One region of the Bacillus mojavensis genome, then DNA from elsewhere that is predicted to be linked to it. Evidence: riboswitches for the same ligand, from Rfam matches in the RefSeq annotation. Region 1 holds a riboswitch; the other holds the start of a gene.
The links. A riboswitch is a leader RNA that binds a small molecule or an ion and turns the genes downstream of it on or off. The one in region 1 is predicted to bind cyclic di-AMP.

Region 1 (7,437 bases):
TTCCTCAAGTGTTTTTCCCGTATCAAGGGATTCGAGCTCGGCCAGCTCGTCTAGATCGCGTCTGATTAATTCCGCAATTTTCAGAACTATTTTTCCGCGTTCAAGCCCTGAAAGAGAAGGCCATTCTCCTGTGTCAAAAGCTTTTCGTGCGGCAGCAATTGCTTTAACGGCATCCTCACGTCCGCCCTCGCTAACTGTTGCAATTTCTTCTTGATTAAATGGATTAATAATACTGCGGACCTGCCCTTTTTCGGCACTGATCCATTCACCGTCAATGTATAATGTTTGACTCATCTAAGTCCTCCTTGACGAAAATAAAGTTTGTTAAATAAAAATTTAATGTTTTTAACAACCTTAATCTAACATATGGTTTTTAAACTGTCAAAGCCCTAATTGTGATTTTTCGTTTTGACTTTTCTCTAGGTTTCGTTAAGATAAAGAACATAAAGAAATGACTTAACGAATTTAATTTTCTAAAGGAAAAGAGGGTCAGTATGGATGAAAATCCAGAATTTGCAGCTATAGAACAGGCACGGGATCTTGTTATTGACTCCATTGCTGAAACAATGGATCTTTACGGAATTACCCGAAGTGTCGGGATATTATATGGAACGATGTACATGCGGGACGAGATGACGCTTGACGAAATGCGGGAGGAGCTGCAAATGAGCAAGCCCAGTATGAGTACAGGTGTCAAAAAGCTGCAGGATTTAAATGTCGTGAAAAAGACATTTCACCGAGGCATCCGCAAGCACACATTTGTAGCCGAAAAAGATTTCTTTAAATTTTTCACAAATTTCTTTCCGCCAAAATGGGAACGGGAAGTTCAGGTGAATGTATCAGCAATTGAGGAGGCTCAGGCTGATTTACAAGAGGTATTGCAAAAGGAAACGCTCAGTGAGGAAATGAAGAATGAAGCGCAGCGTTTATACGAGCAGCTGGAAAGTTCTAAAGCCTACTACGATTGGCTGAAACGTCTTGCTGAATCAGTGCAGAGCGGAGAGATTTTTAAATTTATACCAATTGAAACAAAATAATTAAGAAACGTCTGGAAAACCGGACGTTTTTTTGTTTTTTCACTTTAATTACTACAAATTTTAAAAATACAGGAAAAACACCCCATTTACTTCCATTTTATTTGATGGTAATTTTATGTAGGTAAAATTTGTATTTGGCCTTTAAGAGGAGGTGGAAAAGCAGAGGCAGGCCTTTAATCTTTATCACTTATTAGGGGGAATTTTTGTTATGAAACGCAAGTTATTATCTTCTTTAGCTATCAGTGTATTAAGTCTCGGTTTACTCGTTTCTGCACCTTCAGCTTCATTTGCAGCTGAATCTAAGTCATCTTCTGCTCATACTGAGTCTACGATGAGAACTCAATCATCAGCTTCATTGTTTGCAACAATTACAGGAACGAGCAAAACAGAATGGTCTTTCTCTGATATCGAATTGACATACCGTCCAAACACGCTTCTCAGCCTTGGCGTAATGGAATTTACATTGCCAAGCGGATTTACAGCAAATACAAAAGATACGATGAACGGAAATGCATTGCGCGAAACACAAATCCTCAATAACGGTAAAACAGTAAGAGTACCTCTGGCTCTTGATTTATTAGGCGCTGGTGAATTTAAGTTAAAACTGAATAACAAAACACTTCCTGCCGCTGGTACATATACTTTCCGTGCAGAAAACAAATCACTGAGCATCGGAAATAAATTTTACGCGGAAGCCAGCATCGATGTGGCTAAGCGCAGCACACCTCCGACTCAGCCATGCGGCTGTAAGTAATCCCAGAGGGCCGGCTTTGTGCCGGTCTTTTTTACGTTTATTGACTTCTTTCTCCCGCTTTTCCCTCTATTTCCAGCTATCTTTTCACTTGTTTTAAATTTAAATTGACAAACACTAGAAACAGGAGTAAATTCTTGAGTGTTCAATTTCATAAAGTCTCTTTTACCGCTTAATCAAAAACGAACGGGGAAACCAATGATTGGCTGTTTCACAAAACGGCCTTGGGGTGAATCTTACTTAGTAAGAAGGGGTACTCTGAATCCCTAATCCGACAGCTAACCTCGTAGGCGTATACAGAGAGGAGGTCTATTGTGACCATTCTTTGTAATGGTCTTTTTTACTTCAAAACGCTAATTTTATTAAGGGAGTCTTGAACATTGGGAAGAATAAAAAACAAGCAATTTGCCGTAATCGGGCTTGGACGGTTCGGGGGAAGCATTTGCAAAGAGCTTCACAGAATGGGCCATGAGGTCCTTGCCATTGATATTAATGAAGAAAAGGTCAATGCCTTCGCTTCCTACGCAACCCATGCGGTCATTGCCAATGCCACTGAAGAAAACGAATTGCTTTCACTGGGAATTCGTAATTTCGAATATGTCGTTGTTGCTATTGGGGCGAATATTCAAGCGAGCACACTGACCACTTTGCTATTGAAAGAGCTTCACATTCCAAATATTTGGGTGAAGGCTCAAAATTATTATCACCATAAGGTGCTGGAAAAAATCGGCGCCGACCGCATTATTCATCCGGAAAAGGATATGGGCGTTAAAATCGCACAAAGTCTCTCTGATGAAAATGTCTTGAATTATATCGACTTATCCGATGATTACAGTATTGTTGAGCTGCTGGCAACACGAAAACTGAATTCCAAATCCATTCATGATCTGAATGTTAGAGCGAAATACGGATGTACCATCCTGGCAATTAAACATAATGGAGATGTTCGCCTTTCTCCTGCACCGGAAGAGATGATTTACGAACAAGACTGCCTGGTGATGATGGGTCATAAAAAGGATATTAAACGCTTCGAAAACGAAGGGATGTAGACAAAGGTGAGACTTCATAAGGAAACTGTAATCAAGTGGGTTCGTTTTTCTCCCCCGCAAGTGCTTGCGATTGGTTTTTTTCTTACTATTATTATCGGCTCTCTTTTGTTAAAGCTCCCGATTTCTACTGCGAAGCCGTTGTCATGGATAGATGCTCTTTTTACAGCGGCTTCTGCCACAACTGTTACCGGGCTTGCAGTTGTTGACACGGGGACAGAATTTACGGTGTTCGGGCAAACTGTCATCATGGGTCTGATTCAAGTCGGCGGGCTTGGCTTTATGACATTTGCTGTTCTGATCGTCATGATTTTAGGAAAAAAAATCGGATTGAAAGAACGAATGCTGGTCCGGGAGGCCTTAAACCAGCCGACAATCGGCGGCGTGATAGGCCTTGTCAAAGTCCTGTTTCTGTTTTCAATCAGTATCGAATTGATCGCCGCACTGATCTTATCCATCCGGCTTGTGCCCCAGTATGGCTGGGCGTCGGGATTGTTTGCCAGTCTGTTTCACGCGATATCCGCTTTTAACAATGCCGGTTTTTCTTTGTGGCCGGATAATTTAATGAGCTACGTTGGTGATCCTACAGTCAACCTTGTCATTACTTTCTTATTTATCACAGGGGGAATCGGGTTTACGGTGCTTTTTGACATCCTGAAAAATCGGCGTTTCAAAGCCTTTTCATTACATACGAAACTGATGCTTGCGGGAACGTTCATTTTAAATATTGCTGCTACGCTGATCATCTTTATTTTAGAGTACAGCAACCCCGGCACGCTTGGTTCCTTGCATTTACCAGATAAACTGTGGGCTTCGTATTTTCAGGCAGTGACGCCGAGAACCGCGGGCTTCAACTCTGTGGACTTTGGCAGCATGAGAGAAGGCACCATTGTATTTGTCCTGTTGTTGATGTTTATTGGAGCAGGAAGCGCCTCAACGGCGAGCGGTATTAAGCTGACTACTTTCATTGTGATTTTAATGTCTGTCATCGCTTATTTAAGAGGGCAGAAAGAAACAGTTATTTTCCGCCGTACCATAAAATATCCGATCATCGTTAAGGCCTTAGCAGTCAGTGTTATCAGCTTGTTCATCGTCTTTATAGGCATTTTTGTCCTGACCATTACAGAACAAGCGCCGTTTATCCAGATTGTTTTTGAAACCTTTTCCGCCTTCGGAACGGTCGGACTGACAATGGGGCTGACTCCCGAACTGACAACAGCGGGGAAATGCATCATTATTGCGATTATGTTCATCGGAAGAATCGGTCCGTTGACGTTTGTTTTTTCATTTGCGAAAACAGAAAAATCAAATATTCGTTACCCTGACGGCGAGGTGTTTACTGGGTGATGTTAAAAAAATCCGGCATATTACATGCCGGATTTTTTATGATTCAATATGAGATTGATTTTGTCTTTTTTCCTGCTCCGCGATGATATCATTATCTTCCGCGTTATCACGCGTCACTTTTTGTGTAAGGATCGCGCCGACCGCAACAAGGATCATCACTGCAATGTAGTAGCCTTTTTCATTGAGTTCGAGATTATCAGCGTTATAGAGTCCAATACAAAACAAAAATACTCCCGCAAAAAAAGTGAAATAAGCTAATACAGTAAAGGCAACCGTGTTTCTCCGTCTATATTTCTGCACCTTTGTTCCCTCCTGAAGCATAGTTATTAAGTGATAACTTCCGTGGAATATTATACCTCAAATTCCCCTGAATGGAACAAAAAAATAAAAATACCAGGAAAAACGGCTCAGGTTGCTTCCTTTATTTCAACAGCTGAGTCATCAATCCAGCCGACCAGTTTATTATTGACTTGGAATTGGTACCATACGGACTGGCCTTTCTGTTTTTTAGATACAACTTTTATATCTTTACCAACGTAAGATTGCGCAGAGGTCAGCTTAATGGATTGTTCATCAGTAGAAGGCTTAGACCATACATCTTGAACGGCGCTGTCTTTGATGGCCCCTTTTAAATCCACAGCTTTCAGAGATGGATTCACCTCATCGTATTTATCTAAATCATACTTTTCCACAATGGCACTGATTTTGCCAGCATAGTCCGGGTCTGTGGCATAACCTGATGTTTGAAGAGCGCCTGCCGCTTCTTTATAATCCTCAGCTTCAAGCACCGGCTTATACTTCTTTTTATTCCACGATGTGCCTTGGACAAATAATTTGGCGTGATCATCCATTGATTCAAAAAACGTGCTGTATTTGCGGAATTTCGCGCGGATCGTTTTTCTTTCCCCTTTTTCAAATTCATCTGTTTCCATGGTGACGTGATGTCCTTTATAATTTCCTTTTACACCAAACAGGTTGTTGGCTTTAGAGGCAAGCTCGCTGTTTCCCCAGTCAGATTCGAGTATGGCCTGAGCAATCGTTATGCTGGGAAGAACATGATATTTTTCATATAAAATTTGAGCATGTCCGGAAAGGCTGTCAATAAATACTTGCTGTTCATCAATTTCTTCCGGTTCTTTGGCTGTTTCAATTGGCTTTGAAAGAGTTGTCGCTAAAACAAACAAGGCTAGCGGAATCGATACAACGAAAAATAGAGAGATCAAGAGTCTACGTTTTTTCAGTTTTTTACGGGCCATGAAAACCTTCCTTCGATTTAAAAGATTACGAGTGTAAAGTATCTACCTTTAAGAATTTTACTTGTACTTCTAATATTTTTCAATTCTTTAGGGATAAAGTTTGAGAGAGAGTACACAAAAAGCCTTTCCCATCAAGGGAAAGGCAGTGATCAAGTATCTATTTTTGAAAGACCGTGCTGTTTAAAATGTCTGAGCGCATCACGATATTCTTGATCATGTATGACTTTATGAGATTTTACGGCAGCCTTTGTCAATCCATGTGCGGAAACAGCTGGTTTTTCCGGAGCTGGTTTTCCTTTATCATGAGGCTTATGAGCCAGCTTGTGTCCCATACCTGTGGCGTTCATACAAAACGATAAACAAACGAGCAGCACGCTCAGGATAAAAGAAATCAAAAAGAGATCATGATAGGCAGTCATCATCGCATCCTGCATTGATCCATTTTGTCTGGCAGCATCCTTTTTCGTGAAATAGCCGATCAGGATAGGCACACCCATATAGATAAACAATCTTAAAAACTGAACAGCTGTCATTCTTTTGACCAAATCAGGAAGCGGGCCGCCCATAGCGGCTCCCATTAGTCCTGCTGCGACCGTCAGACCGGTTCCTGCTGCCAGCATAATGAACAGCGCCGCAAACACATAGAGAGATGATTGATACTGCATATGAAGCCATTGAACATTCACAAAAACGAGAATGAGAGAACCTATAATCCCCAGTATCCCTGGTCCGACTTTATCATATAACAGAGCACTCGCAATAGCCGCGATGGCCACTCCGATCAATAGAGTCATGTTTAAAAGAATGAGATGATCTCGGGAAATATCATACATTTGACGAAGCAAGCCTTGAAAAGCTGCCAGGCTGACAGCTACCGTAATCGTTCCTGCCGCTATGATAAATAAACCGAGCACAGGTTTAGGCAGCAGCATCTGTTTAATAGAGATGAAAGGGTTTTTTACCTTATATTCTACAAATAACAGTATGATGAGCAAACATAAAGCAACCCCAAAACCAGCCCGTACATAACCTGATGACAAGCCCCATTTTTGCAGAATAATAAATGTAAACGCTGAGGCTGCGGCCACACATACAGATAAAATGATTCCTGCTCTGTCGAGTGATGACTGTTCCTTTTCTACTACCCCATGATGCTCATCATAGAGAAAGAAATAACTCACTGCGATGCCGATCAAAGACAGTGTGCCAAAGGTAAAAAACAGCCATCTCCAGTGGCCGTAGCTCAACGCGATCGTTCCTAAAATCGAACCGATAATAACAGAGCCATAGAACCCGCCGATAAGCACCAGTAATGCGTAATTCCGGCGTTCAATCGGAAATGACAGAACAAGCATCGGAATCATAATCATCAGCATGACACCTGTAGCCGCTCCCTGTAAAAAGCGTCCTGCCGCCATCCATGCAATATCGCTTGAAAATGCGAAGAGCAGTGAGCCAAGTATAAAAACGGGTAATGAAGCCAGATAGATCGGACGGGCGCCGAATTTTTTCCTTAGCAGCGGCCCTGCCGGAACTAATAAAGCGAAGGCCATATTGCCGATCAATATTGGATTTACTGATGTGAAGGCACTTGTTCCAACCGTCTTCTGAACAAGGCCTTGAACTGACGACAATGCCGTGTTAGACATCAATCCCGGCCCGACCGCTAAAACAGCGAGCAAAGAAATCACCCAATAGTGTTTTGTCTTCATGTTGTCATTCCTTCCTGTATGAATACATAAGAACACTTCTTTTTTTGAATACAAAAGAAGCTAATAGATTTTGGAATGCCATTAGCTTTTATTCTGGTTCTCTCCCCATCACGGGAAATGATATGATTTTATGATAATATGTGAAAAAATGAGCATATACTCAAACATTATTCCAAATCGATTGTGTTTTGTCAATGGCGCATATTTCAAGCACAAAACAAAAGCCTGAACACCTTTTGCACGGTATCGTGACTTATGAGTCCCTGCTTGCTCCCTCAAGCGATTCAA
Region 2 (7,437 bases), 1.5 Mb from region 1:
CTTACTTTTTAAAATGATACGGCAATGTGGCAACGATTATGTCCTTCTTCCAGAACAGCCGGACTCTCAGCAGGAAGGCTGACTGGTTGTGCAGAATGGTGTGCCAGCGTTTTTTTGTTATAAACTGCGGGAACAGCACCATGACAGAAAACTGTTTCTTCTTTGCTTTTGCTTCAACAGTTTCCAAGAACTTATCAAACGGATGGATCAGGCTTCTGTACGAAGAGTGAAGCGTGACAAGACGCACTCCATTATCCAGCTCTTCCCAGCGTTTTTCCACTTTCTTTTCCTGTTCTCTGTCAAACGATACGTGAACGGCAATGACCTGATCTGACAGTGACTTTGCGTATTGAATGGATTTTTGCACGACGGTCGTGACACCCGCTACAGGCACAATCACGACCGTACCTTTGATTTCTTCCGGCTGTTTGTTTACGATACGAAGCTGCTCACCGACAGCCGTATAGTGATTCTTAATCGCGAAAAACAAAAAAACGACGATCGGCATAAAGATCAAAACAGGCCATACGACATTAAACTTCGTGACAAACAGGATGGACAGAACCATAAACGATATCAATGCGCCGCAGGAGTTGATCAGCATTTTTCCAATCCAGCCTTTTGGTTTTTGTTTGATCCATTTGATGCACATTCCTGTTTGCGAAAGCGTAAATGGAATAAACACACCAACCGCGTATAGCGGAATTAAGTGCTCCGTCTGCCCTCCAAATAACAGAATCAGCACAATTGAGGCAACGCCTAAAAAGATAATTCCGTTCGAGAAGCCTAAGCGGTCGCCTCTTACTGTAAACATGCGCGGCATGTACTGGTCTCTCGCCAAGTTGAAGGCAAGCTGCGGGAAAGCTGAAAAGCCCGTATTCGCCGCAAGGACCAAAATTAACGATGTCACACCCTGAATGACATAGTAAAACACATTTCTTCCGAAGGTATCCGACGCAATTTGTGAAATGACCGTTTCATTCGGTTTCGGAGCCGTCCCGTAACCGTATGCAAGTACTGTGATACCGGCAAACAGAACCGCAAGCAAGATCCCCATCATAGCCAACGTTCTCGCCGCGTTTCGCGCAGGCGGGTTTTTGAAGGCTGGAATCGCGTTGGAGATCGCTTCAACTCCGGTAAGCGCGGAGCAGCCGGATGAAAAAGCCTTTAGCAACAAAAACAACGTAATGCCGGCTACCGGTGTGCCGATCGGTGTATGGTGGACAGGCTGATCTATTTGCCCTGTCATAAGCTTAAATAAACCGACGGCAATCAGGATGAAAAGAGCCGCCACAAACAGATAGACCGGGTAGGCAAGTATTGATGCTGATTCTGACAGCCCCCGCAGATTTAAAATCATAATCACTAAAACCAGCAAAACAGCAATGGGTATATGATAATCATGCAGTGCCGGGAACGCCGAGGTGATGGCGTCCGTTCCTGCGGAAATACTTACTGCTACAGTTAATATATAATCGACGAGCAATGAACCGCCTGCAATCAGCCCGGGCTTTTCGCCGAGGTTTTCTTTTGATACAACATACGCCCCGCCGCCCTGCGGATAAGCGTAAATAATTTGCCTGTATGAGAGAATCAGCGCGAGCAGCAAAATGAGTACGCCGACCGCTATCGGAATGGAATACCAAAATGCAGCAGCGCTTACCGCCGCCAATATGATAAGAATTTGTTCCGTTCCGTAAGCGACAGATGATAAAGCATCTGAGGAAAGCATGGCAAGTGCCTTTAATTTTGTCAGTTTTTGTTCTCCTGCTGCTTGTGATTTTAACGGTTTCCCAATCAAAAAACGTTTGATTGAATGATACATCGATGTCTTCCCCTTTTAATTTCATTTTTCATTAAAACAATAAAACATCCGCATCTGTTCTCACATTTTATAATAGTCCTTTCTGCTATGATGTCTCTGTATGCGATTTACATTCTGAAAATTGAACAGCAAAAAACACAGAGGCAAACGGATGCCCCTGTGCCTTAACATCGAACACAGGTTTCATTCATCTCCTCTCATGAACGCTTACGAGGTTAGCTGACGGATTCGGGCATATGAGAGTTTGCCCTACCTAAAAAGGATTCACCCCGAGCGGCAAAATGCCGCCAAAATGGGTCCCCCGCTCTGTTTTCAGATTAAGCGATTTGTTTTCTAAAAGAGATCATACTCCCGTTTACGTATGTTGTAAAGAGGCTTATCGGCCCTGAGAAAAAAATAAAATGACAGGTTCCACAAATGGAAAATTTGAACCAAATTAAAAAAACAGAGGCTGATATCAGCCTCTGTCTTATTCTCTATCTATCTTTCTTTTTCTTCGTCTAACGGTGACCCAAATGAAGCATGCCGCAATCACCATAATGAGAGCCAGCACGCCGATATACAGCAGTTTTTGGCCTTGATCTTGGGTTGTTTTTTCTGCTTCAGAACTGTTTGTTTCCGATTTGAGCTGCTGGTGGTTTGTAAACACCTGCTGGCTGTTTGTTTCATTGATGACGGTCGCCGTGTCATCATTGCTGTTCAAAAAGCTGATCATTTCTTTTGTGACGGCTGCACCATTTTCTTTCAGCGGCGCAAAAACAGCCATCGTATAATTTGCATCCCATAAAGACGCCTGGGTAAATGCCACTTGTTTCGTTGTCTCGTTCAGCATTTCAAAGCCCGACACGTCAAACGAGCCGTTTTTCGCTTGAGGCACGAGCAGATCAGAAGATTTCTCTTTCAAAAGAGAGAACTGGCTGACACCGCCGATGAAAATTAAGTTCCGGCCTTTCGCGTCATCCGCTTTGACTTCAGATGCTTTCTTTACTGTAAATGATTGCTGGGCTTCGCTTCCGAAGGAATCAGTAACGAGAGAAAGCTCTTTAAGCTTAGGTTGGCTCACACTGTCAGGAAGCACAATCAGTGTTGCCTGTTCCTGATTTCCGGCGTAAGGAAGCGGCCACTCCTGAAAATTCGCTGACGGAGCTGTGCCTTTGACGGTGTAAGACAATGTGCTGCTTTTATCAATAAAGACCCATTTCTCTTCGTCAGTTGTATTGCAAGGATTGTCTTCCTTTAAGCCCGTGGTGATAAACTGCATATCAATGTAGCGGTTTTTCTGCAGCAGCTTAGGGTCTACTTTCAGCGTGACATGATAGTATCCGTTTTTATCTTCTTTTCCTAATTCATTGAGGCGGACCGAATGCGGCTGCCCGTTGATTAGGACCTTCAGCTCTGCTGCTTGAGAAGATGAATCGCTTTCTGCGGCGGCTGCTTGAATCGTTTCCGATTTCTTTAGCTTAAGCGACAGCTTGGCTGATTGGTTTTGATCTATCACCGCCGAAGCCGGATAAAAATAATGCGCTGAAGATGTTTTGTCAGCTCCAATAGTCATATCTTCTGCCCCAAATTTCTCAAGGGTCAGCTTATTGCTTTCCTGCTTTTCAGACTTGTGAAGCTTGCCAATAGAAAGTGTTTCTCCGCTTAGCTGGCCGGTGTAAGTCTGATCAGTGATGACGCTGATTTTTTCTGAGAGCACATCATCAGATGCCGCTTGAGCAAACAGAACCGGCTGCTGCTTGCCTTGCGCTTTCAGCACGCGCTCCGCAAGCAGAAGTGTTTCTCCCTTTGCCTGTAAGCCGGCTTGTTTGATCAGCTTTTTCACCTTGCCGTTCCAATGCTTGTCCACACCGATGAAAATGGTCGGCTTGTCGATTTGCTTCACTTCAGATTCCTTCACAAACGAAATGCTGACACTGCTGTCCGCAGTTTTCAGGTATCCTTCTGTTTTGACAGCCGCTTCAATTTCTGCCGAAGTCGGGTTATCCGGAATGACAATAGCAGTCTCTTCCGCTGTATTACCCGATTGGGCAAATGGGTATGGGTAATGTTCAAGTGACGTTCCCTTCGCTTCGCTGCTGTCCGCCAGTGTCAGGCGGCTGTCCGGAAAAATTTTGATCCAGTTGCCGGACGTATCCTGTCTGACGCAGACGCCCTCTTTCATGACGCCGTAAAATTTCAGTGATATGCTGTGGTAGCCTTGGGCGGACTGGCTTTTGGTCAAGTTCAGCTTCAGTGTTTTCCGTTTTGAATCACCGTTTAGCTTTACCGTTTTGACCGGTTCATCGTCAATCACAGCCGTTAACGAAGAAGGAGAAATTAATAGATCCGATGCCTCGTATTCAATCACCAATTGCTGGCTGCCGGAAGAGGCGCCTGCGGGAATCTGATACGTCAGTTCCGCGCTGTCTTTTGATCCATACAGTGTCATGAGGTCGCTTGTCAGCACCTGCTGTTTGGCTTGTTCACGGCTGCTTTTGCCTAGAAGAGAGCCATCGACCTGCATCTCTTGGGCGAAGGCCGCTTGTCCGGTCATTGCCAGCAGCATAATGCTTGTCAGAAAAATAAGTAGTTGTTTCAAAAAGGTCACCCGCTTTTATGTTGATTGTATCGTTCTGTCTTGTACCATTTGACCTCCTGCTTGAATAAACGGTGCTTGATTTCTACGAATAAAGAATAGATCACGAGCACAATCCATGCCTGCGAGTACGTAAAGTACATCAGAAATACGATAAAGAAGTTTTGCCTGTTCATTTCTGTTTTTTCGATGCTTAACGTAATCATGACCTCGGTCATAAATAAGAAAAACGCCAAAATCCAAAGAATCATTGCCAAAAAACCGACCGACAAATGCAAATCATAAAACAGATTGACCACAAATATCGTGTTTGACATGATCACGCCAAAGAAAAACAGGAAATACGTAAAGAAAAAGTAAAACAAGTCAAAGATAATCCGTTTTCGTTTCAGTTTGAAAAACTGCGCCAAAAACTTCAGGACGACATATTGATTGCCGCGCGCCCATCTCGTCCGCTGGCGCCACCACACCTTCCACGTTTCCGGCTCCTGCTCCCAAGTAATAGCAGCCGGGAAAAAGCGGATGTGATAGCCGAGGTTATACACCCGGATGGTCAGCTCGGTATCTTCAGCCAGCGCTTTATCATCCCAGCCCCCGAGCTTTTCAATAATGCTTCTGCGGATTGCGAAATTGGTTCCGGGAATGGTAGCGATTTTGAACCACTTCCATCTGCCACCCTGCGCCATCCACTGAAAACAGATCGTTTCAATGTTGATAAACTTCGTCAGCAGCGTTTTTGCCGCATTGATGACACGGAATTTCCCCACCACTGCACCTGCCTTCTCGTCATTCATCAGACCGAGAACAAGATAATACACGGCCATTTTTTCAGGCGTGTTGTCGGCGTCATATACACAAATGACATCACCGTTCGATTCAGCAAAACCGGAGTTGAGCGCCGAGGATTTGCCTTTTCCGGCGTTAGGCGGTTTTGTGATTACCATTTTGATAAAATCGTATTTCTGGGAAAATTCATTGACGATATCACCCGTCCGGTCTGAAGAATTATCGTTTACCACAATAATCTCCAGCCGGTCCTTCGGATAATAAAGATTCACCATAGCCTTCAGCGTCTGCCGAATGACAACTTCTTCATTATGGGCCGGGATGAGCACACTGACCTTCGGCAATTCCTTCATGTTTTCTCTCCACTTCGGAATGTTCCGCTCGAAGGTCATGTAGTGGCGGAATCCGCCCTGCATGAGAAACATGTGATAGAGAAGCATGACCCATATTAAACTCAGCGAGATAAAGAACAGCATATTACCCAAGGCTTCTTCTCTCCTTAAACATTCGTTTTTTTAATGTGGCTCTCAAGTAAAACGTATAGCTGACAAACATGATGACAAACAAGAGCACAACTGCGGAGAGAATCCATAACGCCTTTTCCAACGGGGTTTGCCGATGGTGGTCGAAAAACTCGCCGACGGCACTTACGCCGTTTTTCACCTGAATCGTTCCGTCACCGCTTGTATGAATTTCCACTTTGTCTGTTTTGACGGTTTGTTTCGTTTTCTTCAAATCAAGCCATTCACTGTCCGGAATGCGTTCCATCTGGTCAACAAGCTCCGGCAAATATTTCATCCCAAGATACGGGTGATAAAACCCTCCGGCCACTCCGCCTTCAAAATCAATCATCTGTGATATGTTCTCCTGCATATCGCTGAGCGGGTTTTGTTTTGATGTATCGACAAAACCGATTGTTTCCGGATACAGCGTCATCCCATGCAGCATAGCTGGTTTGGTCAAAAACGGGGAAGCACCGGAGGTTTTCCATGTTGTATTGCTGAGCTGCACCTGCCCAAACATGCTTGAAAAATACTGTGAAGCTATTTGATAGCCGTACTCAGACATCGTATAGTGCGGGGCTTCAAATGCCAGCGGATAAAGCCCTGCCGAGGTTAAATCCTCAATGGCGTGCGTCAGCTTTTGCCTTGTATATGTTTCTTCCTTTTCCTGAAACGGCTTCAAATAGCTCTTATAGGCCTGTTCATTCGGAAAAGCCTGTTCCTTTTCCAAAATGGACGGGGGGTCATCGGCATTTTCCGAAGTGATTGGCTGGTCCGCCTTGGCATCCCAAAACTCGAAGCCCTCTCCTGTTTCACTGTGGCGATAGGCGTGTGTATAGCCATGAACAATGATACTGCCGCCCATGCTTTGCAGTTTTTTCAATACCTTGACCATCTTGGGTTTATCAGACAAATACACTTTATCGCCTGTTTCCGGATTCAGATACACAGGAATGACTGACAGGATAAAAGGCACATGTCTCTTGTACAGATATGTACCGGCTTGAAGCAGCAAGGTTTCATCAGACATCGGGCTGATATCCTCCAGCCGCAAATATAAAAGCGTGGTTCCAGCCTTCTCTCCAAATGCTTCTCGAAGCTCTTTCGCCACGATCAAATTGTCATTTAACAGATTGGGTAAGCCGATATACACATTTGATTTTTCCGTTTTCCATATAAACGGACGCGCTTTGCCGTCACCAGATGTAAAGGTATACAGCGCCTTTCCTTTCAGGCCTGATACGCTCAGCACGTGAAGCCCGCTCTCTAAGGATACATCGTTTCTTTCCGTGCTGCTGTGAATCTGATAGACATGTTCTTTGCGGGTTAAGGAAAGGCCGGAAAATTGGCTGATTTGTCCGGCATTATAGCCGATCGCGACGACAGGTTCTTTTACGCCGCTGATGAGGGACACCAGTTTTTTGCTGAGCTTTCTTTTCGTTTGCCCGTAATAAATAACATGTTCTTTGCCTTTCACATCAGATGCTGTAACATCCGAATCTTTTCTGACCGTGACATGAGATGTAAAATGGCCAGCCAATAAATCGAGCATTTTGACTTGAGGCGACTCTTTGCCGTCCAAGGTTGAGTAGATGATGAGTATACCGTCATCCTGCCCCTTTGCTTGGGCCGACACGGGAAAAGAAGCAATAGCTGTCAGCATCAGAACGGTCACACAGAGTAGCGTTATTCTTCTAAAGTTCATTCATCATCATCTCGTTTTCCAGTTCATCTAAAAATTGATC

Region 2: it holds a riboswitch for cyclic di-AMP, as region 1 does, so the genes downstream of both, kimA (potassium transporter KimA) here and ktrA (potassium uptake protein KtrA) in region 1, are expected to answer to the same signal.

What each region holds. Positions count from the first base shown of each region.
Region 1 covers NZ_CP051464.1:2,972,121-2,979,557, forward strand. The annotation lists gene betB (betaine-aldehyde dehydrogenase) at 1-294, opposite strand, end outside; gene cudC (transcriptional regulator GbsR) at 495-1,037, shown strand; gene bslA (biofilm surface layer hydrophobin BslA) at 1,246-1,791, shown strand; cyclic di-AMP (ydaO/yuaA leader) riboswitch at 1,948-2,097, shown strand; gene ktrA (potassium uptake protein KtrA) at 2,169-2,837, shown strand; gene ktrB (Ktr system potassium transporter KtrB) at 2,844-4,181, shown strand; gene HC660_RS15650 (YiaA/YiaB family inner membrane protein) at 4,218-4,481, opposite strand; gene HC660_RS15655 (exo-glucosaminidase LytG) at 4,589-5,437, opposite strand; gene HC660_RS15660 (MFS transporter) at 5,587-7,149, opposite strand.
Region 2 covers NZ_CP051464.1:479,042-486,478, reverse strand. The annotation lists gene kimA (potassium transporter KimA) at 2-1,825, opposite strand; cyclic di-AMP (ydaO/yuaA leader) riboswitch at 2,015-2,159, opposite strand; gene HC660_RS02435 (cellulose biosynthesis cyclic di-GMP-binding regulatory protein BcsB) at 2,295-4,406, opposite strand; gene HC660_RS02430 (glycosyltransferase family 2 protein) at 4,412-5,674, opposite strand; gene HC660_RS02425 (DUF2334 domain-containing protein) at 5,667-7,397, opposite strand; gene HC660_RS02420 (diguanylate cyclase domain-containing protein) at 7,387-7,437, opposite strand, start outside.